One region of the Pseudomonas sp. MF6755 genome, then DNA from elsewhere that is predicted to be linked to it. Evidence: riboswitches for the same ligand, from Rfam matches in the RefSeq annotation. Region 1 holds a riboswitch; the other holds the start of a gene.
The links. Region 1 has a riboswitch for manganese ahead of JFT66_RS09675 (TMEM165/GDT1 family protein). Riboswitches for the same ligand answer to the same signal wherever they lie in the genome.
Positions count from the first base shown of each region.

Region 2: another riboswitch for manganese. It lies ahead of mntP (manganese efflux pump MntP); the one in region 1 lies ahead of JFT66_RS09675 (TMEM165/GDT1 family protein).

Region 1 is NZ_JAEKDA010000006.1:196,887-207,634, forward strand. Features, by position in the region: gene JFT66_RS09655 (fatty acid--CoA ligase) at 1-1,329, opposite strand, end outside; gene JFT66_RS09660 (LysE family translocator) at 1,596-2,228, opposite strand; gene JFT66_RS09665 (2-hydroxyacid dehydrogenase) at 2,316-3,278, shown strand; gene JFT66_RS09670 (class I SAM-dependent methyltransferase) at 3,309-4,307, shown strand; yybP-ykoY riboswitch at 4,358-4,479, shown strand; gene JFT66_RS09675 (TMEM165/GDT1 family protein) at 4,567-5,151, shown strand; gene JFT66_RS09680 (M48 family metallopeptidase) at 5,277-6,095, opposite strand; gene JFT66_RS09685 (SOS response-associated peptidase) at 6,223-6,843, opposite strand; gene JFT66_RS09690 (putative signal transducing protein) at 6,880-7,140, opposite strand; gene JFT66_RS09695 (CPXCG motif-containing cysteine-rich protein) at 7,175-7,357, opposite strand; gene JFT66_RS09700 (1-acyl-sn-glycerol-3-phosphate acyltransferase) at 7,490-8,653, shown strand; gene JFT66_RS09705 (hypothetical protein) at 8,773-9,030, opposite strand; gene JFT66_RS09710 (hypothetical protein) at 9,213-9,422, shown strand; gene JFT66_RS09715 (YajG family lipoprotein) at 9,482-10,066, opposite strand; partial or broken gene JFT66_RS09720 (hypothetical protein) at 10,249-10,481, shown strand.
Region 2 is NZ_JAEKDA010000009.1:274,485-285,232, forward strand. Features, by position in the region: gene JFT66_RS14445 (GlxA family transcriptional regulator) at 1-353, opposite strand, end outside; gene JFT66_RS14450 (TetR/AcrR family transcriptional regulator) at 527-1,156, shown strand; gene JFT66_RS14455 (type 1 glutamine amidotransferase domain-containing protein) at 1,153-1,830, shown strand; gene JFT66_RS14460 (alkene reductase) at 1,909-3,039, shown strand; gene JFT66_RS14465 (NAD(P)H-quinone oxidoreductase) at 3,133-4,131, opposite strand; gene JFT66_RS14470 (alpha/beta fold hydrolase) at 4,268-5,086, opposite strand; gene JFT66_RS14475 (NAD(P)-dependent alcohol dehydrogenase) at 5,236-6,303, shown strand; gene mntP (manganese efflux pump MntP) at 6,453-7,016, opposite strand; yybP-ykoY riboswitch at 7,053-7,196, opposite strand; gene JFT66_RS14485 (LuxR C-terminal-related transcriptional regulator) at 7,282-7,854, opposite strand; gene JFT66_RS14490 (acetyl-CoA acetyltransferase) at 7,984-9,162, shown strand; gene JFT66_RS14495 (class I adenylate-forming enzyme family protein) at 9,166-10,695, shown strand; gene JFT66_RS14500 (MFS transporter) at 10,729-10,748, shown strand, end outside.

The sequences.
Region 1 (10,748 bases):
ATCCTTGATGCGGTCGCGGATATCGATCACGCCGAACGCATCCAGCGTGGCCACGTCACCGGTGTGCAACCAGCCACCATCCCACAGCTCGGCGCCCTTCTGAGGCTCGTTGTAATACCCCTCGGTAAGCCAAGGTGCACGCAGTACCAACTCGCCTTGGGATTCGCCATCGGCGGGTAGGAAATTGCCGTCCATGTCCATGATCGCCGCCTCCACCAACGGCCCAGGCACGCCGGCCTTGATGCGATAGGTGGTGCGTTCATCTTCGCTGCCGGCCATCAGCTCTTCATTGAGATGCGCACAGGACACCAACGGCCCGGTTTCGGACATGCCGTACGCGGCGGTCAGTTGAATGCCACGGGCCTTGGCCGCTTCGTACAGCGAGCGGTTAAGCGCGCTACCGCCGATAACGATTTTCCAACCGCCAAAATCCACACCCTGGGCAGCCTTGGCGTTGAGCACCATTTGCAGGATGGTCGGCACACAGTGGGAGAAGGTGACCTTCTCCTTGCGCCACAGCTCCACCAGGTATTCGGGGTCGTAGCGGCCGGGGTAGACCTGCTTCAAGCCGAGCATGGTCGCCACATACGGCAGGCCCCAGGCGTGTACGTGGAACATCGGCGTGATCGGCATGTACACATCGTTGGTGCCCAGCAGGCGCACGCTGTCGACACTGCCCATGATCATCGCCACGCCAATGGAGTGCAGCACCAGTTGACGATGGGTGAAATACACCCCCTTGGGGTTGCCGGTGGTGCCGGTGGTATAGAACGTGGTGGCGACGGAATTTTCGTCGAAATCCTCGAAGTCGTACTTGGGGCTGGCGGCAGCCAGCAGGGTTTCGTACTCACCGACCAGGTTGGGTAGCTCGGCAGTCTTGGTGTCACCATCGGTAATCAACAACGTCTTGTCGACCGTGGTCAGTTGCCCGGCAATTGCCTGGTAGAGCCCCAGGAACTCACTGTTGACCAGCACAAAGCGGTCTTCGGCGTGGTTCATGGTGTAGAGAATCTGTTCCGGCGACAGGCGCACGTTGATGGTGTGGATCACCGCACCGATCATCGGGATGGCGAACATACACTCCAGGTAACGGTGGCTGTCCCAGTCCATCACGGCCACGGTGTCACCGGCCTTGACCCCGGCGGCGGTCAACACATTGGCCAGGCGCGCGACGCGCTCGATCAGCGTCGGGTAGGTGTAGCGCAGCTTGTCGCGGTAGACGATTTCCCGGGTCTTCTCGTAGCGCGTCCCGGACATCAGCAGGCGTTTGATCAACAGCGGGTATTGGTACGCACCTTCGGCGGGCGGGATAACACGGGTCTGCAACATAAGAATCCCTTTAATGACTGCACGGTCTTGGCTTGAAGACCTGCACTGTAGAGGGCTTATGTTTCAGCCAAATCAGCCAAAGGAATGATTTGCAGGGCCCAGCAAATGCTAGCTTTGCGCCAGTATCTTCGGCTCATGGAAATCTAATGTGGGAGGGGGCTTGCTCCCGATTGCGGTGGATCAGCTGATGAATACTTGGCTGAAACACCGCAATCGGGAGCAAGCCCCCTCCCACATTTGGACCGTACCCACTTAAGTTGGAAGCGTTACTTCATGCTGGTGAACGCCAACTTCACCCCAATCGCAATCAGCACCGCGCCCATGGTCCGATCAAACCAGTGCCCCATCCGCGCAAACCCGGCGCGTACACGCTGCTGGCTGAACAGCATGGCCACCATGCAGAACCACAACGCCGTCGCCACCGCCAGGTACACGCCATAACCCGCCTGTACCGCCAGCGGTGTGTGCGGGTTGATCACCACGGTGAACAGCGACAGGAAGAACAGCGTAGCCTTGGGGTTCAACCCGTTGGTCACAAAGCCTGCGGTAAATGCACCGCGTGGCGTGCGCTCGCCGGCTTCACGGTGCAACTCGCCCTCGGCGACAGGCTTGGCCGGCTGGGCGCGCAGGGCTTTGAAGCCGATATACAACAGGTAGGCCGCCGCCGCCCATTTCAATGCGTTGAACAGCACGATGGACTGGGACACGATCAAGCCGATACCCAGCAACGAATAACCTACATGCACGAAAATCGCCGTGCCGACGCCCAGGGCCGTCCAGGTCCCGGCGCGACGACCGTGGGTCACACTTTCACGCACCACCACGGCGAAATCCGGGCCGGGGCTGGCCACCGCCAACAAGTGAATCAAGGCTACGGTCAAAAACTCGGCGACGTACATGCTCACTCCATTAAGTAACTGATTATTTCATCTGATAGGCTCGGCAGATTACGCCTTCGAACCTCGTCGCAAAAGGTACAGTTGATCATGAACAATCGCCGCGCCGTCTTCCTTGACCATCCCTCCCTGGACCTGGGAGACCTCGACCTCAGCGGTTTGCGAGCATGCTTCAGCGACCTGCAGTTGTTTGAGCAGACCACGCCGCAAAATGTGGTGGAACGCTTGCAAGGCGCCCACGTCGCGATCAGCAACAAAATCCCGCTAACGGCTCAAACCCTGGCGGCCTGCCCGGAGCTCAAGCTGATCCTGGTATCAGCCACCGGCACCAACAATATCGACCTCGAAGCCGCACGCGCCCATGGCATTACCGTCAGCAACTGCCAGGGTTATGGCACGCCGTCGGTGGCGCAGCATACGATCATGCTGTTGCTCAACCTGGCGACGCGCCTGAACGACTACCAGCGGGATGTAGCCGCTGGCAAATGGCAACAGGCCAAACAGTTCTGCCTTCTGGACCACCCGATTGTCGAGCTGGAGGGCAAAACCCTCGGCCTGCTCGGCCATGGTGAACTGGGCAGTGCCGTGGCGCGCCTGGCCGAAGCCTTCGGCATGCGCGTGATGCTGGGCGCGATACCCGGGCGCCCTGCCCGCGCCGACCGCGTGCCACTGGATGAGTTGCTCGCCCAGGTCGATGCGCTGACCCTGCATTGCCCACTCAACGAACACACCCGCGACTTTATCGGTGCCCGCGAATTGGCGCTGCTCAAGCCCGGCGCGTTTATCGTCAACACCGCACGCGGCGGCTTGATCAATGAACAGGCATTGGCCCACGCGCTACGCAACGGTCATCTGGGCGGCGCGGCGACCGACGTGTTGAGTGTCGAACCGCCAGTAAATGGCAATCCGCTGCTGGCCGATGACATTCCACGCTTGATCGTCACGCCTCACAACGCCTGGGGCAGTCGCGAAGCACGGCAGCGCATCGTCGGCCAACTGACGGAAAACGCCCGGGGCTTTTTCAGCGGCGCCCCGCTGCGCGTTGTGAGTTGATAAACTGCGCCCCTTTTCAAGGAGCAGACCATGGATCCGCGCAGTGAAGTACTGCTTCGTCAGGCCGAACTTTTTCAAGGCAACCTGCTGCTCGTAGGTTTGCCCGCCGACGATTTGCTCGGGCGCCTGCCCAACGCCCACGGCTGGTGCTGGCATGCCGGCGACCAGGCGGCGCTTGATGCGCGTTTCCCCGAGCGCAGCCAGTTTGGCGTGAATGTGCCTGACCGCGCGTTCGATGCGGCAGTCATCTTCCTGCCCAAGTCCAAGGACCTCACCGACTACCTGCTCAACGCCGTGGCGGCACGCCTGCCGGGTGCCGAGCTGTTTCTGGTGGGCGAGAAAAAAGGCGGTATCGAAAGCGCGGCCAAGCAAATGATCCCCTTCGGCAAGCCACGCAAGCTGGATAACGCGCGGCATTGCCAGCTGTGGCAGGTCACCGTGGCCAACGCCCCGCAAGCGGTGGAGCTGGAGAGCCTGGCGCAGGTCTTTGATGTACCGCTGGCCGAAGGCCCGCTGAAGGTGGTGAGCTTGCCGGGTGTGTTCAGCCACGGGCGCCTGGACCGCGGCACCGAGCTGCTGCTGGAGCATCTGGACAAGCTGCCCAGCGGGCATTTGCTCGACTTCGGTTGCGGCGCCGGCGTACTCGGCGCGGCGGTCAAGCGTCGCTACCCGCATAACACGGTGACCCTGCTGGATGTGGATGCGTTCGCCGCCGCAAGCAGCCGCCTGACCCTGGCTGCCAATGGCCTGGAAGCCGAGGTGCTGACCGGTGATGGCATTGACGCGGCGCCTATGGGTTTGAACGCGATCTTGAGCAACCCGCCGTTCCATGTCGGCGTGCATACCGATTATTTCGCCACGGAAAACTTGCTGCGAAAAGCGGCGAAACACCTGGCAAAAGGCGGCGAACTTCGCTTAGTGGCCAACAGCTTCCTCAAGTATCAGCCGCTGATCGAAGAGCATCTGGGCATCTGTGCGATCAAGGCCGAAGGCAATGGCTTTCGTATCTACCGTGCCAAGCGCCCCTGACGGGCGTTTGAAAAAGAAGGCTTGCCGAATGGGTTTTGCCTAGGCAGAATCCGCTCCGTCCTAGGGGAGTAGTCTCCCACGAGCGTCACGCTCGTCCGGCATACGTCAACATACTTGGTCAGCAGACCATGGCGTATGCGACCCAGGAGTCCGCACAGACGGACCGGGGTTTGACAAGACCTATGACACGCACACCTTACCCGGGGCGGGAAGGCTGTACGTGTCATAGCCGTGTCGACCCGCCCCTGGAAACTACCTGATGCTGGATTCATTACTCGTTCCTACCGCAATCGTTGCCTTGGCCGAAATCGGCGACAAGACGCAACTGCTCGCGCTCATCCTTGCCGCACGCTTTCGCAAACCCTGGCCGATTATCGCCGGTATCGTTGCCGCGACCCTGGCCAACCATGCGGCTGCCGGTGCCGTAGGGGCCTGGTTTGGGAGTTTCTTCTCGGACGCGGTGCTGCACTGGATCCTCGCCGCAAGCTTCTGCGCCACGGCGCTGTGGACTCTGGTACCGGACAAACTCGATGATGACGAAGCCAGTACCACCCGTAAGTTCGGGCCTTTCCTGACCACCTTGATCGCGTTCTTCCTCGCCGAAATCGGTGACAAGACCCAGATCGCCACGGTGATGCTGGCGGCGCAATACCCGGAACTGTGGCTGGTGATTATCGGCACCACCCTGGGCATGTTGATTGCCAACGTGCCGGTGGTTCTGGCGGGGAATTTCGCGGCGGAGAAACTGCCGCTGACTTTGATTCGTCGATTGGCCGCTACGGCGTTTTTCGTTCTGGCGATTGTGGCGGTGTACAAAGCCATGCAAAGCAGTGGCTGGATCTAAGACTGTAACCCAATCTATTGTGGGAGGGGGCTTGCTCCCGATAGCGATAGATCAGTCAGTAAATCTGTGGCTGATTAACCGCTATCGGGAGCAAGCCCCCTCCCACATTGGTTTTTTTCACAAGATCAGGATTTTTTGGCCTGTTGGTACAGCGGCATCACCTTTGGAATGGCCGCCTGCAACGAAGCGATGCGGCTGTCGGAAGCCGGGTGGGTGCTCATGAATTCCGGCGGTGCGCCTTCGGATGCCTTGGCCATCTTGTTCCACAGGGTGATCGCCGCGTTCGGGTTGTAGCCGGCGCGGGCCGAGAGTTCCAGGCCGATCAGGTCCGCTTCGTTTTCGTTGCTGCGGCTGTTGGGCAAGGTCATGCCGTAGTTAGCCACTGTGTCAGCCAATGCCAGGCTGTCCTGACCAAGCCCGAATATCGCACCGGCGCCCTGCTTGGCCATTTCGATGCCGTAGGCCTTGGACATGGCTTCACGCCCGTGTTCGCGCAAGGCGTGAGCGATTTCATGGCCCATTACCGCGGCCAACTCGTCATCGGTGAGCTTGAGGTTATCGATCAAGGCGCTGTACACGAAGATCTTGCCGCCAGGCCCGCAGTTGGCGTTCATCTCGTCGCTCTTGATCAGGTTTACTTCCCACTTCCACTGCGCCGCATCCGGTCGGAAGGTCGGCGCCTGGGCAATCAGACGCTTGGCGATGGCCTGCACGCGCTTGGCGTTGGCACTGGTCTTGTCCACCATGCCCTTGCTGCTGGCTTCACCCAGGGTCTGCTGGTAGGACTGGGCATACATCTGGTCGACTTCCTGGCTCGACAGCATGCTGAACATGTACTGCTTGCGCTCTACCCCAACGGCGCCACCGCTGGTGGTATTAACCGACTGACAACCCGCCAGCAGCATTGCCGCAACCAAACCGCTTACCACCAATGACTTCTTCATGAACACGCTCCCTGAACACATGGCGCGTATCGTAGGCGGTCGTTTGTATCAGCGCCAGATACACCAGACATTTAACAGCTGAATTTCGGATACATCCCACAGCGCGAAAGGCCCGGTTGGCATCGGCTCACGCTGGGGTCAGGCACTCCGGCCCATTGAGCTTCGGGTCGTTGACCATATTGGCCAGCACGCGCTCGCGCAACGCCGCGGGTTCGCCGGCCAGCAGGCCCTGCAACACGTGCAGCGGCGTCTCGGGGTCGAGCCAGGCTGCCTGCCCTGCCGCATCCAGGATCAACGGCCGCCGCTGACTTTGCGCCGCCTGGGTGATCACTGCAGTACTCAGCCACACTTGCTCCTGCACCGGATACGCTTCCCAGATAGCGGCAAAAAACAACGTGGAGCCCTCCCCAGGTGTCAACCAGTACGGGCGCTTGCGCTGGGTACCGCGCCATTCGTAGAAACCGTTGGCGGGTAGCAGGCAGCGGCGCTGGCGGAACGCCTCGCGGAACATCGGTTGCTCGGCCAGGGTTTCGGCGCGGGCGTGGGCCGGAGTGCGGGAAAGGTCTGTGAGCCAGGGCGGCGTGAGACCCCAACGCGCACGGGCCAGGGTGAGCTGGCCTTCGCTCAGGCGCTGGATCAGCACTGAATCATTGGGGGAGATGTTCCACTGGGCCTGCTGGTCGGCGGGGAAGCCGGGCAAGGCAGCAAAGGCAGGGTTCCAGCGAAACAGGGCATAACGTCCACACATGGGGCAACACGACTCTTGGGTAAACCAACCGACAGCCTAACAGACCAATACGTCGGGGAAGCTGTCAGGTTCATCGCCAGGCAACGGTTGCGCGCCGATATAGGCCGTGATCAGCTCGCGGGCGCTGGCAGCCTGGTCGTTGTCGACTTCCAGCCCGAGCAAGCCGAAGATCGGCAGCTCGCCGGTACCACCGAGCAAATGGCGGCCGACCAAGTGCGCTTCGATGCCCTCACTGGCAAGCATCTGTTGCAGCAGCTCGCCTTCCATCAGGTTTTCCGGTTCGTAGATTCGCTGCATGGGCGCGTACCTTTTTATTTGTTCTCGCTACGCATTATTCGTTTTCGCTGCGGGTTTCAAGCATCCACTCGTCGCCATGGACTTGCAGGTCGAATGTGATCGGCCGGCAACACACTTGGCAGTCTTCTATATAGGTCTGGTCACCACCAGACAAATCCACCGTTGTCTCGACCGCTTCGCCACAATAAGGACAATCGTACAGCGCAGTTTCCAGCATCGCAGTCTCCAAGGTGACTTGTGCGTATAATCGCCGGTCTATTTACAGGGCTATTTCCGGCTGAGCCAGTTTACTCACGCCGCTCCTGCTATTCCCTTTACTTACCCTAGCCGTTTCTAACAAGAGAGCATGATGGGCGAATTCGATACCATCCGACCTTACAACGACAGCGAAGTCCCGGCAGTGCTGGCGCGTCTGTTCAGTGACAAGGCCTTTCTGGACATCCTGACTCACTTCCGCTTCCCGCGCTTTGCCGGCGCCCTGGGCTGGTTGCTCAAGCCGATGATCGCGCGCAAATTGCGCCGCGAGTTTGCCGGCGTCACCACCGTGGCCACGCTGCAAGACAAAGTCGAGTATTACGTCGACCACACCATTGACCGGGCGACCGACGGCGTGACCTATACCGGCGTCGAGCAACTGAAATCCGGCACCGCCTATCTGTTCTTGGCCAACCATCGCGACATCGTGATGGACCCTGCCTTCGTCAACTATGCCGTGTATCACGCCGGCCTGCCGACGCCACGCATTGCCATCGGCGACAACCTGCTGCAAAAGCCGTTTGTCAGCGACCTGATGCGCCTGAACAAGAGCTTCATCGTGCACCGTTCGATCACCGGGCGGAAGGAGAAGATGGCGGCCTATAACCTGTTGTCGGCCTACATCAACCATTCGATCCGCAACGACTGCCAGTCGATCTGGATTGCCCAGGCTGAAGGCCGGGCCAAGGACGGCGATGATCGCACCGAATCGGCGATCCTCAAGATGTTCCACGTCAGCCGCAAGGACGAGCCGTTTGCCGAGGTGATCCAGTCGTTGAACCTGACGCCGGTGTCCATCAGCTACGAGTACGACCCCTGCGACGCCGCCAAGGCCCGCGAGCTGTTCATCCGCGCCACCACCGGCACCTACGCCAAGGCGCCGGGCGAGGACGATGTGAGCATTGCCCTGGGGATCACCGGCTACAAGGGCCGGGTGCACGTGAACTTCGCACCGCCGATCACCGAGCGCTTCGAAGATACCAAGCTGCTGGCGGTGGAAATGGATCGGCAGATCCTAGGCGGTTACCGCTTATTCCCGGTGCATTACCTGGCGTATGCGCAGTGGAGTGATGCCGACCCGCAGTTGCAAGTGCCAAAGGCCGCGGATGTATTCCCGGCCGATGAGCTGGCCAAGGCGAAAGCCGAATGGGAACGGCGCTTGAATGAATGCCCGGCGGAGCACCGGCCTTTTCTGGTGGTGCAGTATGCGACGCCGGTACGTAATCAGTATCGGGTGAAGGCCGGAATCCCCCTGTAAACACCGATAAAAATGTGGGAGGGGGCTTGCTCCCGATAGCGGTGGGTCAGCTACAGATTAGCTGACTGGCACACTGCAATCGGGAGCAAGCCCCCTCCCACATTTGCTTGGTGGTGTCATTAAAAGTGGGTGCTGAGCCAGGAGACGGCCAGGGCTAGGCCAAGGCAGGCGAACCCGACGCGGTAAGCCAGACGTTGCGACCGCTCGGTGCGCACATCCAGAAACAACATCGGCTGGTCGATTGCGCGATCTTCGCTTTGGGCGGTCAGATCAGCGAGCGCTCGCTGTTCGAGCAAGCGGGTAATGAACAGCAGCGCTGCCCCCAAGCAGGCAACCAACAGGGCAACAGCATTGATGAACAGTGCGGGCAGCGCCATCGCAAACCTCGGCGGATCAGTGTTCGGGTATCAGTCCAGATACAAAGCTGAACGATAGTCGCCTCCTGCGCCTTTGATACTCCCTTCCCCTTAACGGCTAATGTATCGAGTAATTTACAGCGTCACCTGAACGTCACCTTAACAAGCCACTCTGTTGCCCTTCGACGCTTGAGGAGCTTGTCATGTTGCATGCGCAAAACCAGGATCGGCTGTATCTGATTGCCCAAAGCGATGAGCAAGAGGCACTGATCGGCGGCCTCGCATTCAATGTTCAGGACCGCCACTGGCTGGTGTATTGCGCCCTCGGCGGGCACCAGCATGCCGACCTGCCGGAGCTGGATGGGCTCACTGGCGTGAGTGTGCTGGACTTTTATGTCGATACGGCGGCATGACCAAACCACAGGCATAAAAAAACCGGGCTCAGCGATGAGCCCGGTTTTTTGTGAACAGCTTATTGCGAACTGAGCAATTGGCCGATGCTTGGATCCTTGAACAGACGGGTCAGGGCATCACTGAGCACGTCGCTGACCAGCTTGGTGTTGGTTTCCTGGTTGGGCGACATACCGAAGCGCTGGTTGAGCGAGGCAGCGTAGCGGCCACTGTAGCGACGGGTACCGGCGCTGACGTCGGACTTGAAGGTCGCACCAATGGAAGCTTCAGTCACATACAGCCCCTCTTTGGGCGACTGATATTTCAGTTCGGCCAGGGTCACGGTCAGTTGCGGCACGCCTGGGGAATTGGTCGGGGTAAAGCCCAGCAAGCGCACGGCGGCTTCAGCCTGGGCCTGCAACTTGGGCAGCACATCCTGGCCGGTCACCGAAATCAGTGCAGTCTCCGGATACAGGCCGCCACGCGAACCCAGGGTCGGCGACGGACGACCGTCCACCACCCGTACCGACACCGGCTGGCCATGGCCTACGGCGGCCAACGGCGCACTGACTTTAGGTTGCGGGCTGAGTTGTTGCGGGCTGTTGGCGCAGCCAACCAGGGTCAAACTGGTCACAGTGATCAAACCGAACAACAGGCGTTGCAACATACTCATTTCTCCAGGACTAGGTGCAGACAGGTCGCCAGTATAACGGTGCACGCGCGCCACTCACCAGCGATCCTGAACGGCGGCTGAAGCCATGTGCAAATTACAAATTCGCATAAATTCGTCACCCCAGTGTCATGCCACACTGGCAACCTTCAAGCATGTAACGCAATAGGTACACAGCCATGCGCCTTCTCAAGACACTGTTCATGTCACACGCCCCTCGCCGCCACTTCGCCCTGCTCGATGCCCACGGCCATTGCCTGGCATTCAAGCAGTGCAGCCTGCGCCCGTCGGTGAGGGCTGGGTAGAAGTAACAGAGATTCACCTGGGCTGGATGCACCGCCCACTGCCAGCCAGCGCTCGAGTCAGCCCACAGGTTTTTCGCGCACGACACCGGCAAGCGTTGGTCTCCTGACCGAGCTCCTAATTAAAGTCATAAAACACGCCCATTTCCTTGGCGTTCTTCGCTACAATCTCCCCCCGATTATAAGGACGTCTCCTGATCGGGCCTCGCAGCATCGTTAATGCCTCGGCATTAGCCCCCAAATCGCCCACAGAGAGCCGCCCACACAGATCGAGTGAAGCTGGCGTGCTTGCTGTTACCTTTGCAAACCACCCCGTCTTTATCGAATCTGCCAGAGCTGCCATTGCGCTCGGCCACTTGAGTTGTTTGCCCGTTTTG
Region 2 (10,748 bases), on a different contig from region 1:
GTGCGCTTGCCGGTGAGCAGGCCGGCTTCGGCCAGCACAAAGATGCCCATGCATAACGATGCCACACGGCGTGACTGCGCGGACGCCGCCTTGACCAGTTCCAGCAGGTTGGCCTCCGGCAGGCGAAACTCCAGGTAGCCGCTGACGATCAGGGTGTCATAGCCCTGCGGCCGGATCGCCGTAGTGTTCACCGAAAAACCTTGGGAGGTCATCACCGCGCCGCCGCTTTCCGACACCAGATGAAACTCATAGGCCGGCTCACCGCGCAGCAGGTTGGCGCACTCGAACACCGAGCCCAGGCTGAGGCTCAAGGATTGGAAATTCGGGTAAACCATCAGTGCAACGCTGTGCATCGCTTCTCTCCAAGGGGCGGTGGAGCGGCGATTGTCGGCGTGTGCCGGGTAAACGGCAACCGACTTTGGCGCATGGCCGGAATCCTTGCGGATATGACATTGTGAGCCGTTGCCTCGCTGCCTAACATGGCCCCAACGAACTAGACGACTGGTCTAATCGGACGGGGTCAAGCATGAACCACACAAGCAAAAGTGCACGGCAGGCGATTCTGGAACGTGGGCAATCGATTGTCGGTGCCAAGGGGTTTTCCGCGGTGGGCTTGAACGAAATCCTGCGGGCTGCCGAAGTGCCCAAGGGTTCGTTTTATCACTACTTCGGTTCCAAGGATGCCTTCGGTGTGGTGTTGCTCGACACCTATTTCGACCACTACCTCCAAGGTATGCAGCAGCTGTTCGACCAGCCGGGTTTATCCCACTACGCCAAGCTGATGCGCTATTGGCAATGCTGGATCGACAACCATACGGGCTGCACCGATGCCGGCAAATGCCTGGCGGTAAAGCTCGGCGCCGAAGTGTCGGACTTATCAGAGCCGATGCGGTTGGCCCTGCAACGCGGGACCTCGCGCACCATCGATTTGCTCACCATGGCCCTGCAACGCGGCGCCGAAGACGGCTCGCTCACCTTCGAGCAAGCTCCCGACAGCCTGGCCCGGCGCCTGTATGCGCTGTGGTTGGGAACCAGCGTCATGGCCAAGATTACCCGTACCACCGCGCCGTTCGCTGAGGCGCTGCTGCTGACCCGACAGTTGTTGGGCGGCCCTGAAACCCCTGATATCTACATCGATCGAGGCACTGGAAAATGAACGTATTAATGGTACTGACCTCTCACGACCAGCTTGGCGATACCGGGCGCAAGACCGGCTTCTGGCTCGAAGAATTTGCCGCACCCTATTACGCATTCAAGGACGCCGGCGCCGAGGTGGTGCTGGCCTCTCCGGCCGGCGGCCAGCCGCCGTTGGACCCGGTGAGCGACCTGCCGGACTTCCAGACCGAACAAACCCGTCGTTTCGCCGCCGACCCGGCTGCACAGCAAGCACTGGCCAACACCGTCAAGCTGGACTCGGTCAACGCCGCCGACTTCGACACGGTGTTCTACCCAGGTGGCCACGGCCCATTGTGGGATTTGGCGGAGTCGCCGGTGTCCATCGCGCTCATCGAGTCGTTCGAACGAGCCGGCAAGCCTATCGGCTTTGTCTGCCACGCCCCGGGTGCGTTGCGTCACGTCAAGGCGGTCAACGGTGCGCCGTTGATCAAGGGCCGTCGTGTGACCGGGTTCTCCAACTCGGAAGAAGCGGCGGTGGAGTTGACCGATGTAGTGCCATTCCTGATTGAAGATGAATTCAGGAAATTGGGCGGCAAGTATGAGAAGGGCGCCGACTGGCAGTCTTTCGTGATCGTCGATGGCTTGCTGGTGACCGGGCAGAACCCCGGCAGCTCCAGCGAAGTGGCCAAGGCCCTGCTGACACTCAGCGCCTAAGTCAATCAACTGCTGTACGCATTTGGCGACTCCCAGGAGTCGCCAGTGTTTTCGTTCGTTCTGAATTTGGACTACCCCATGCCTGACTGCATCTTGAATACCCCGATAAAGCTGGGGCATCACCGATTGAACAATCGCATTGTGCTGCCGCCGCTTACACGCCAGCGCAGTGCCCAGCCGGGTGATATCGCCACCGACCTGATGGCCGAGTACTACCGCCAGCGTGCCAGTGCCGGCTTCATGGTCAGCGAGGGCACGCAGATCGAGCCCCGTGGCCAGGGTTACGCCTGGACGCCGGGTATCTACTCTGCGGCGCAGATCGACGGCTGGCGCAAGGTCACTGCGGCGGTGCACGCTGAGGGCGGGGTGATCTTTGCCCAGTTGTGGCATGTGGGGCGGGTGTCCCACAACGCCTTACAACCCGGTGGTGCCGCCCCGGTAGCACCCTCGGCGCTGCCGGCGTTGCAAGCCAAGGCCTTTATCGAAACCGGCCCGGGTGTTGGTGAGCTGGTGCAACCACCGGTACCTCGTGCATTAGCCACGCTGGAAATCGAAGAGCTGGTCGGGCAGTACGCCCAGGCTGCGCGAAATGCGCTGGATGCCGGGTTTGATGGCGTGGAAATCCACGCGGCCAACGGCTACCTGATTAACCAGTTCATCTCGGCCCATTCCAACATCCGTGAAGATGAATACGGCGGCTCGCTGGAGAATCGCCTGCGCTTGTTGCGCGAGATCGTCGAAGCCGTGTGCAAGGTGGTCGGGCCGGAGCGCCTGGGTGTGCGCTTTTCGCCGCTGTTCAGTGGCACGGACCAGGACCGCGTCTACATCGGCCTGGTGGAGCAAGACCCGCACCACACCTATATCGAAGCGGTCAAGGTGCTGGAAGCGTCGGGCATCGCTTACGTGTCCATCGCCGAAGCCGACTGGGAAAACGCTCCCGACCTGCCTGCGACCTTCCGCCAGGCGGTGCGCAGCACCTTCAGCGGCAGGATCATCTACGCCGGACGCTACACCGCCGAGCGCGGTGCTCGGCTGGTAGAGGCAGGGCTGGCGGACATGATTGCATTCGGGCGACCGTTCATTGCCAACCCGGACCTGCCCCAGCGCATTTTCAATGGCTGGCCGTTGAATGCGTTGAAGGCAGAAGGGTTGTATGGCGGGACGCAGGCGGGGTATGTGGATTATCCGGTGTATGCCGAACCAAAGTGACACACGCACTATGTGGGAGGGGGCAAGCCCGCTCCCACATTTGTACCGGGTACCGTCCATCTAAGCCGGCCGCCAAGGATTCAGGAAAGCGCCTCACTCCACCCGCAACACAATCTTGCCAATATGATCCCCGCCTTCCATCCGCGCATGGGCTTGGGCGGCGTCGGTGTAGGCGTAGACCTTGTCGATGATCGGCAGGCAGCGCCCGGCACTCAGCACCGGCCATACGTATTCGCGCAGTTGCTCGGCGATCGCAGCCTTTTCTTCGCGGGTACGGGCACGCAGCAGCGAGCCGGTGATCACCGCGCGTTTGGCGAGGATGGTCAGCAGGTCGACATCATGGGCCTTGCCGCCGCCGAGGAAGCCGAGCATCACCAGGTGGCCGTCCATGCCCAGAGACTTGAGGTTGTTGTTCAGGTACGAGGCACCCATGATGTCGAGGATCACATCGACGCCTTTGCCGTCGGTCTGTTTGGCGATGACCTCGGCAAACTCCTGCTCGCGGTAGTTGATCGGCTCGGCACCCAGCCTGGCAATCGCTGCGCATTTGTCAGCACTGCCGGCGGTGGCGAATGCCTGGATACCGAACTCCTGGCAGAGCATCAACGCGGTAGTGCCAATGCCACTGGTGCCGCCGTGGATCAAGGCGCGCTGGCCTTTGTGCGCTCCGCCCAGGCCGAACAGGTTGGCCCAGACCGTGAAAAACGTCTCCGGCACGGCAGCGGCTTGAATCCAATCCATACCTTGGGGGATCGGCAGTGCCTGGCTGGCCGGCACTGCACAAAACTGTGCATAGCCACCGCCATTGGTCAGGGCACAGACCTTGTCGCCCAGGCTGTATTCGGTCACACCGCTGCCCAGTGCCACCACTTCACCCGCCACTTCCAGCCCGGGAATCGGGCTCATGCCGGGTTTCATCGGGTACTTGCCGGCGCGTTGCAGGGCGTCGGGGCGGTTGACCCCGGCGGCGTGCACGCGAATCAGGATTTCACCAGGCCCGGCCACCGGCACGTCTGCTCGCCGTGGCTGCAGGACGTCGGGGCCACCAGGGGTAGTGATTTCGATCAGGGTCATTTCTTGAGGGAGCGTCATGGGTGAGTTCCTGTAGCGATGAGCGTATGGGTTGGGACCGTGGCCAGTGGTCGGCAGTTCAGCAAGATCATACGCGGCTACAGCGAGATGTCGGCGCCCATCGAAAAAAAGGCCGGAGAGCTCCGGCCACACAGTTTCAACGGTTCAGGAACGCCAGAAGGTCTTCATTCAGCTGTTGGGTGTGGGTCGCCGCAAAGCCATGGGGGGCATCCTTGTATACCTTCAACTCGGCGCCCTCGATCATCTCGGCCGCGACTTTGCCGGTCGTCTCGAACGGTACCACCTGGTCGCCGTCGCCGTGGATCACCAGGGTCGGCACGTCGATCCTGGCCATGTCCGGGCGGAAGTCGGTCTCGGAGAACGCGGTAACGCAATCCACCGTCGATTTGAGCGAGGCGAGCAGGGCGATTTGCAGGGTTTGGGTGAGCACGCCTTCCGAGACTTCCTGGCCCTTGTTAAGGCCGAAGAACGGCGTGTTGAAATCGCTGATGAATTGCGCGCGATCTTTCAACAGGCCAGCCTTGATGCCATCGAAGACATCGGCGGGTACGCCTTGGGGGTAATCGGGTTTCTGGCCGAATATCGGCGTCACCGCGCCCAGCAGTACCAGGCCGGCGACACGGGCGCTGCCATGGCGGGCGATATAGCGCGCCACATCACCGCCACCCATGGAGAAGCCCACCAGGGTTACGTCCTGCAGGTCCAGGTGTTCGATCAACTGCGCGATATCGTCGGCGAAGGTGTTGTAGTCGTTACCGGTCCAGGGCTGGTCCGAGCGGCCAAAGCCACGGCGGTCGAACGCAATGGTGCGAAAGCCGCGGCTGCTCAGGTATTGCATCTGGTACTCCCACATGTCCGCATCCAACGGCCAGCCATGGCTGAACAGGACCGGCTTACCGCTGCCCCAGTCCTTGAAGTAGATCTGGGTACCGTCTTTGGCAACAAAAGTGCTCATGTAAAAAACTCCTGATTGAGGGGGCTGAAAGACTCTAGCCCACTCTCGCGATAAACCGGACGAAGGGCTTGTACGGGTGTGCTCGGTTGAACGGTTCAGCGTCTATGCTGGTCCACTGACCTCCAACGTCAGATCAACAGGTGAACCAAATGGCCAAGACTTACAGCTACGCCGCCCAGAACGCCAAGGACGCCCTCAAGCCCTACACCTTCGAGCGCCGCACGCCGGGGGCTGACGATGTGCAGATCGACATTCTTTATTGCGGTGTGTGCCACTCCGACCTGCACACCGTGCGCAACGAGTGGAACAACACCCTATATCCTTCAGTGCCTGGCCATGAGATCGTCGGACGGGTGACGGCGGTCGGCGCCAATGTGAAGAAATTCAAGGTCGGCGACCTGGCCGGTGTCGGCTGCATGGTCGACAGCTGCCAGCAGTGTTCATCCTGCGCCGAGGGCGAGGAGCAGTATTGCGAGAACGGCTTTACCGGTACTTATAACGGCCCGATGTTCGGCGGTGAAAACACCTTCGGCGGCTATTCGGACAACATCGTGGTCAAGGAGCAGTTCGTGCTGCGCATCTCCCATGACGACTCGAACCTGGCGGCGGTGGCGCCGTTGCTGTGCGCCGGCATCACCACCTACTCGCCGCTGCACCACTGGAAGGTCGGCCCTGGCAAGAAAGTCGGTGTGGTTGGCTTAGGCGGGCTCGGCCATATGGCGGTCAAGATTGCCCACGCCATGGGCGCCCACGTGACGTTGTTCACCACCTCCCCGAACAAACGCGAAGACGGCCTGCGCCTGGGCGCCGACCAGGTGGTGGTGTCGAAGAACCCGGACGAAATGGCCAAGGTCGCCAACAGCCTGGACTTCATCCTCAACACCGTGGCCGCGCCGCACAACCTGGATGCATTCATCAGCCTGCTCAAGCGTGACGGCACCATGACCCTGGTCGGCGCCCCCGACAGCCCGCATCCGTCGCCCACGGTGTTCAACCTGATCTTCAAGCGCCGCAGCCTGGCTGGCTCGCTGATTGGCGGCATCCAGGAAACCCAGGAGATGCTGGACTTCTGCGCCCAGCATGGGATTGTCTCGGATGTGGAGATGATCGATATCCAGAACATCAATGAGGCGTATGAGCGCATGCTCAAGGGCGATGTGAAGTATCGCTTCGTGATCGATATGGACAGCTTGAAGCAGGAACATCACGCGGCCTGATAATGCCGTAATGGGGCTTGCCCCGGTACAAACCGAGTACATATCCGTTACCGCAGCAACGGATATGTACTCGGTCAAAACCCCCAGCATTCTGGTGGGCTGTCAGGCTGCCATCGCAGGCAAGCCACACACATGATTCTTTGTGTGCTTCAGACCGAAAGATGCTCGTACAGAATCGTCGCTCCCACCAGCATCAACACTACGCCACCGACCATCTCCGCACGCTTGCCCACCACCGTGCCCAGCACCCGGCCGAGCATCATGCCAATGGTCACCATGGTCATCGTCGCCAGGCCAATTGCCGCCGAGGCCAGCAGGATATTCACGTCGACAAACGCCAGGCCCACGCCTACGGCCATTGCATCAATGCTGGTGGCAAATGCCGTTACCGCCAGGATCATGAAGGAGTGCTGTGTGGGTTTTTCTTCTTCCTCATCCTCGGCCTTGAGCCCGTTCCAGATCATATGCAAACCCAACCCGACCAGCAGAGTGAAGGCAATCCAGTGGTCCCATTTTTCCACCCAGCGGGTGGCCGCGTGGCCGATCGCCCAGCCGATCATGGGCGTGATGGCTTCGATCACACCAAAGATCAGGCCGGCGCGCAGGGCTTCGGTCAAGCGTGGTTTATGCAGGCTGGAGCCTTTGCCGATGGCCGCTGCAAAGGCGTCCGTGGACATGGCCAAGGCCAGGAGAATCAAGGAAATGGGGTTCACGGTAAGGCTTCCAGTCGGGCTGTATGAGTCAACGACACCGCCACACGCCCGACTACCGGCATGGCTGTGTCGCTGGTCTCACCAACCACAACGGTGTTCGTACCACGGCAGGTTGCCGAATATGTTGATACGAACGCTTCTGAGCGGGTCAGAAGCCGGTTACTCCCCAACGAAGGGCGTCAGCATAGCCGCGCACATATGAAAAAACTGTCAACGCCCCTCGAATACGCCGGGCGTGACTTGGAGTCAATCCAACGACCGCCCGTCAGGCCACCATAATGATCTTCGACACCAACTCCACCACGGTCTTGGCCTGCAGCTTCTTCATCAGCCGCGCCCGGTGCACTTCCACCGTTCGGTGGGAGATCGCCAGGCGCAGGGCGATTTCCTTGGATTTGAAGCCATTGACAATGTGCATGGCGATTTCCCGCTCCCGGGGCGTGAGGTCGCCGGTGCCCTGGTGCATGCGATCCAGGCGTTCGAAGTGCCAGATCATCAACTTGAACGGGTCGTTGGGGGTGAGGGTGTAGCCGTGGGACTTGGCCCAGAACACTTCGCCATTGTGGTGTTGCATGAAGCGCTCATCGGAATAAAAGCCGTTGTCGCTGTCGAGCAGCCAGTCATGGCTGCGCTTGCCGATGGCGTGATAGTCGGCCTGGGAAGGGTAGATCAGCAGGGTCAATTGATTGACCAGTGCCTGGCGTGTATAGCCGAACAGCTTCAGGAAAGCGTCGTTGCAGTCGAGTATCACGCGGTCGCTGGTGACGATCTGCGGGGCAGGGGACAGCTTGAACGCCAGGCGTTCGAGATCTTGGAATTGATGTGCAAGCGCGTTCATGGGGCATCCTGCCTCGTTGTTCATTCCCTGGCGCGCTACTTACCCATGTAAGTAGTTACACGAATTGGCGGGCGACCTGGGGTGGGTCATTGTAAGTAAAGTCTGAATCAAGAACAGAAGAAATTGATTATGCCTGCTGATTGCGTCTCCATTGTTGCCGCTGGTCATTCCCGCTTTGGTCGCCTGGAAGGCACCACGCTGGAAGACCTGATCGTTCAGGTCACCCGTGAAGCCTTGAGCGACGCCGCGATTGACGCTTCGCAAATCGACGCGTTGTTCCTCGGCCATTTCAACGCGGGGCTGGTACCCGACGGGTTTGCCGCCTCATTGCTGTTGCAGGCCGACCCCGGGCTGCGCTTCAAACCCGCCACCCGCTGCGAAAACGCCTGCGCGTCCGGCTCGGCGGCGATCCTGGCGGGGGTCAATGCGATTCTCTCCGGCAGCGCCGAACTGGTGCTGGTGGTGGGCGCCGAAAAGATGACGCACACCAGCACCGCCGCAGTCACCCAAGCCTTGGCCGGTGCCGGTTACCAGAATGACCCGGCTGAAGCCGGCCTGAGTTTCCCGCAGTTGTTTGGTCGCGCAGCACGGCAATACGCCGAGCGCTACCACTGCCCGCTGGGCTCGATGGCGGCCATCGCCACCAAGAACCACTCCAACGCCATGGCCAACCCGCTGGCGCAGATGCATCGGGAGATGAATTTCGAGCACTGCAACAACGTGTCCCAGAGCAACCCCTTTGTGGCCGAGTCCCTGCGCCTGACCGATTGCTCGCTGATCAGCGACGGTGCCGCCGCTATCATCCTGGCGTCGCCCAAGCGGGCGCGGGCGTTTCGCCGCGACGTGCAGATCCGTGCGCTGACCCAGGTCAACGACATGTTACCCATTGCCCAGCGCGACATCCTTGCCTTTGAGGGCCCGCAGCGGGCGATTCACTCGGCGTTGCGCGGCGCGAACATCACCCTGGCCGACCTGAGTTTCGCCGAGGTGCACGACTGTTTCACCATCGCCGAATTGCTGATCTACGAAGCCATGGGCCTGGCGCCCAAGGGCGAGGGGCACCGGGTGCTCGACAGCGGCGTGGTGCGCGCTGGCGGGCGCTTGCCGGTGAACCTCTCCGGCGGGCTCAAGGCCAAGGGGCATCCGGTGGGCGCCACAGGGGTATCGATGCATGCCCTGGCGTTCCGGCAATTGACCGGTGAGCCGATAGGCCTGGCGGTGCCCAACCCTGAGTTCGGCCTGGTGTTCAACATGGGCGGCATGGCGGTGGCCAACTACGCCTCGGTCCTGCACGCACGCCGGAGCTGAGCCATGAACATTGCCAACTGGCTGCACGACACCCAGCGTCGTGCCCCTCGACGCCCGGCGCTGTTTGACGGCACCGAGCTAGTGGCCGACTACGCTACTTTTGCCGCCCACGTGCGCCAACGCGCTGCGCACCTGGTGGACCAGCACGGGCTGGTGCCGGGAGACGTCGTGGCGCTGTTGATGAAAAACAGCTGCGACTACCTGGAATTGCTCTACGCCATTTGGTGGATGGGCGCCGTGGCGGTGCCGATCAACGCCAAGCTGCACCCCGGCGAAGCGGCATGGATTGCCGATAATGCCGAGGCGCGGTTGATCTTTACCGATGGCGGCCAGGTGTTTTCATCGCGGGATTTGCCCCAGTGCTGCAAAGAGCTGGACGGCCACCTGCTACCCGCCAACCGTGGCTGGCCGACCCTGGAACACCCGGTGTCGCGTCAGGATCAGGACCTTGCCTGGCTGTTCTACACCTCTGGTACCACCGGGCGCTCCAAGGGCGTGATGCTGTCCCACGGCAACCTGGTCGCCATGTCGCTGTGCTACGCCACCGATGTCGATGCGGTCAGCGCCGACGATGCGGCGGTGTATGCCGCGCCGATGTCCCACGGTGCCGGTTTATACAACTTCATCCATGTGCGCTGCGGTGCGCGGCACGTGGTGCCGGCCTCCCACGGCTTCGACGCTGCCGAGCTGTTCGGGCTGGCAGAGCAGGTGGGCAATGTGTCGCTGTTTGCCGCGCCGACGATGGTCAAGCGCATGGTCGAGCAGGCACGGCGCCAGGACTATCACGGCGCCGGCATCAAGACCATCGTCTACGGCGGCGGCCCCATGTACCTGGCCGACCTGCGCGACGCCATCGACACCTTCGGCCCGCGCCTGGTGCAGATCTACGGCCAGGGCGAGAGCCCGATGACCATCAGCGTGTTGCCCCGTGCACTGATCGCCGAGCGCCAGCGTCCCGACTGGGCCAGCCTCGCCGCCTCGGTAGGCCACGCGCAATCCTGCGTGGAAATCCGCATCCTCGATACCGGGCACCAGCCATTGCCCACGGGCGAGCGCGGCGAAATCGCCGTACGTGGCGCCACGGTGATGCAAGGCTACTGGCGCAACCCACAGGCCACTCGCCAGACCTTGGTGGACGGTTGGCTGCTGACCGGTGATATCGGCTATCTCGACGCGGCCGGCTACCTGACCCTGACGGATCGTTCCAAGGACGTGATCATCAGTGGTGGCAGTAACGTGTACCCGCGTGAAGTCGAGGAAGTGCTGGCCCAGCATCCCGAGGTGTTCGAAGTGTGCGTGGTGGGCGAGCCGGATGCGCAGTGGGGCGAGTCGGTGGTGGCCTTCGTGGTAACCCGCAATGGCCAGCCCCTCGATGAAGGCGAACTCACCGCATGGTTCCTGACGCGCATGGCGTCGTTCAAAAAACCGAAAAAGTATGTGTGGCGCAGCGACCTGCCGAAGAACAGCTACGGCAAGATTCTCAAGACCGACTTGCGGCAGTGGTTGAAAGCAGCGAGTATCGCCGCGCTTTAACATGGATCGACAATCAGACAAGGAGTCCCCTCGATGGGCAATCCCGCACAAGA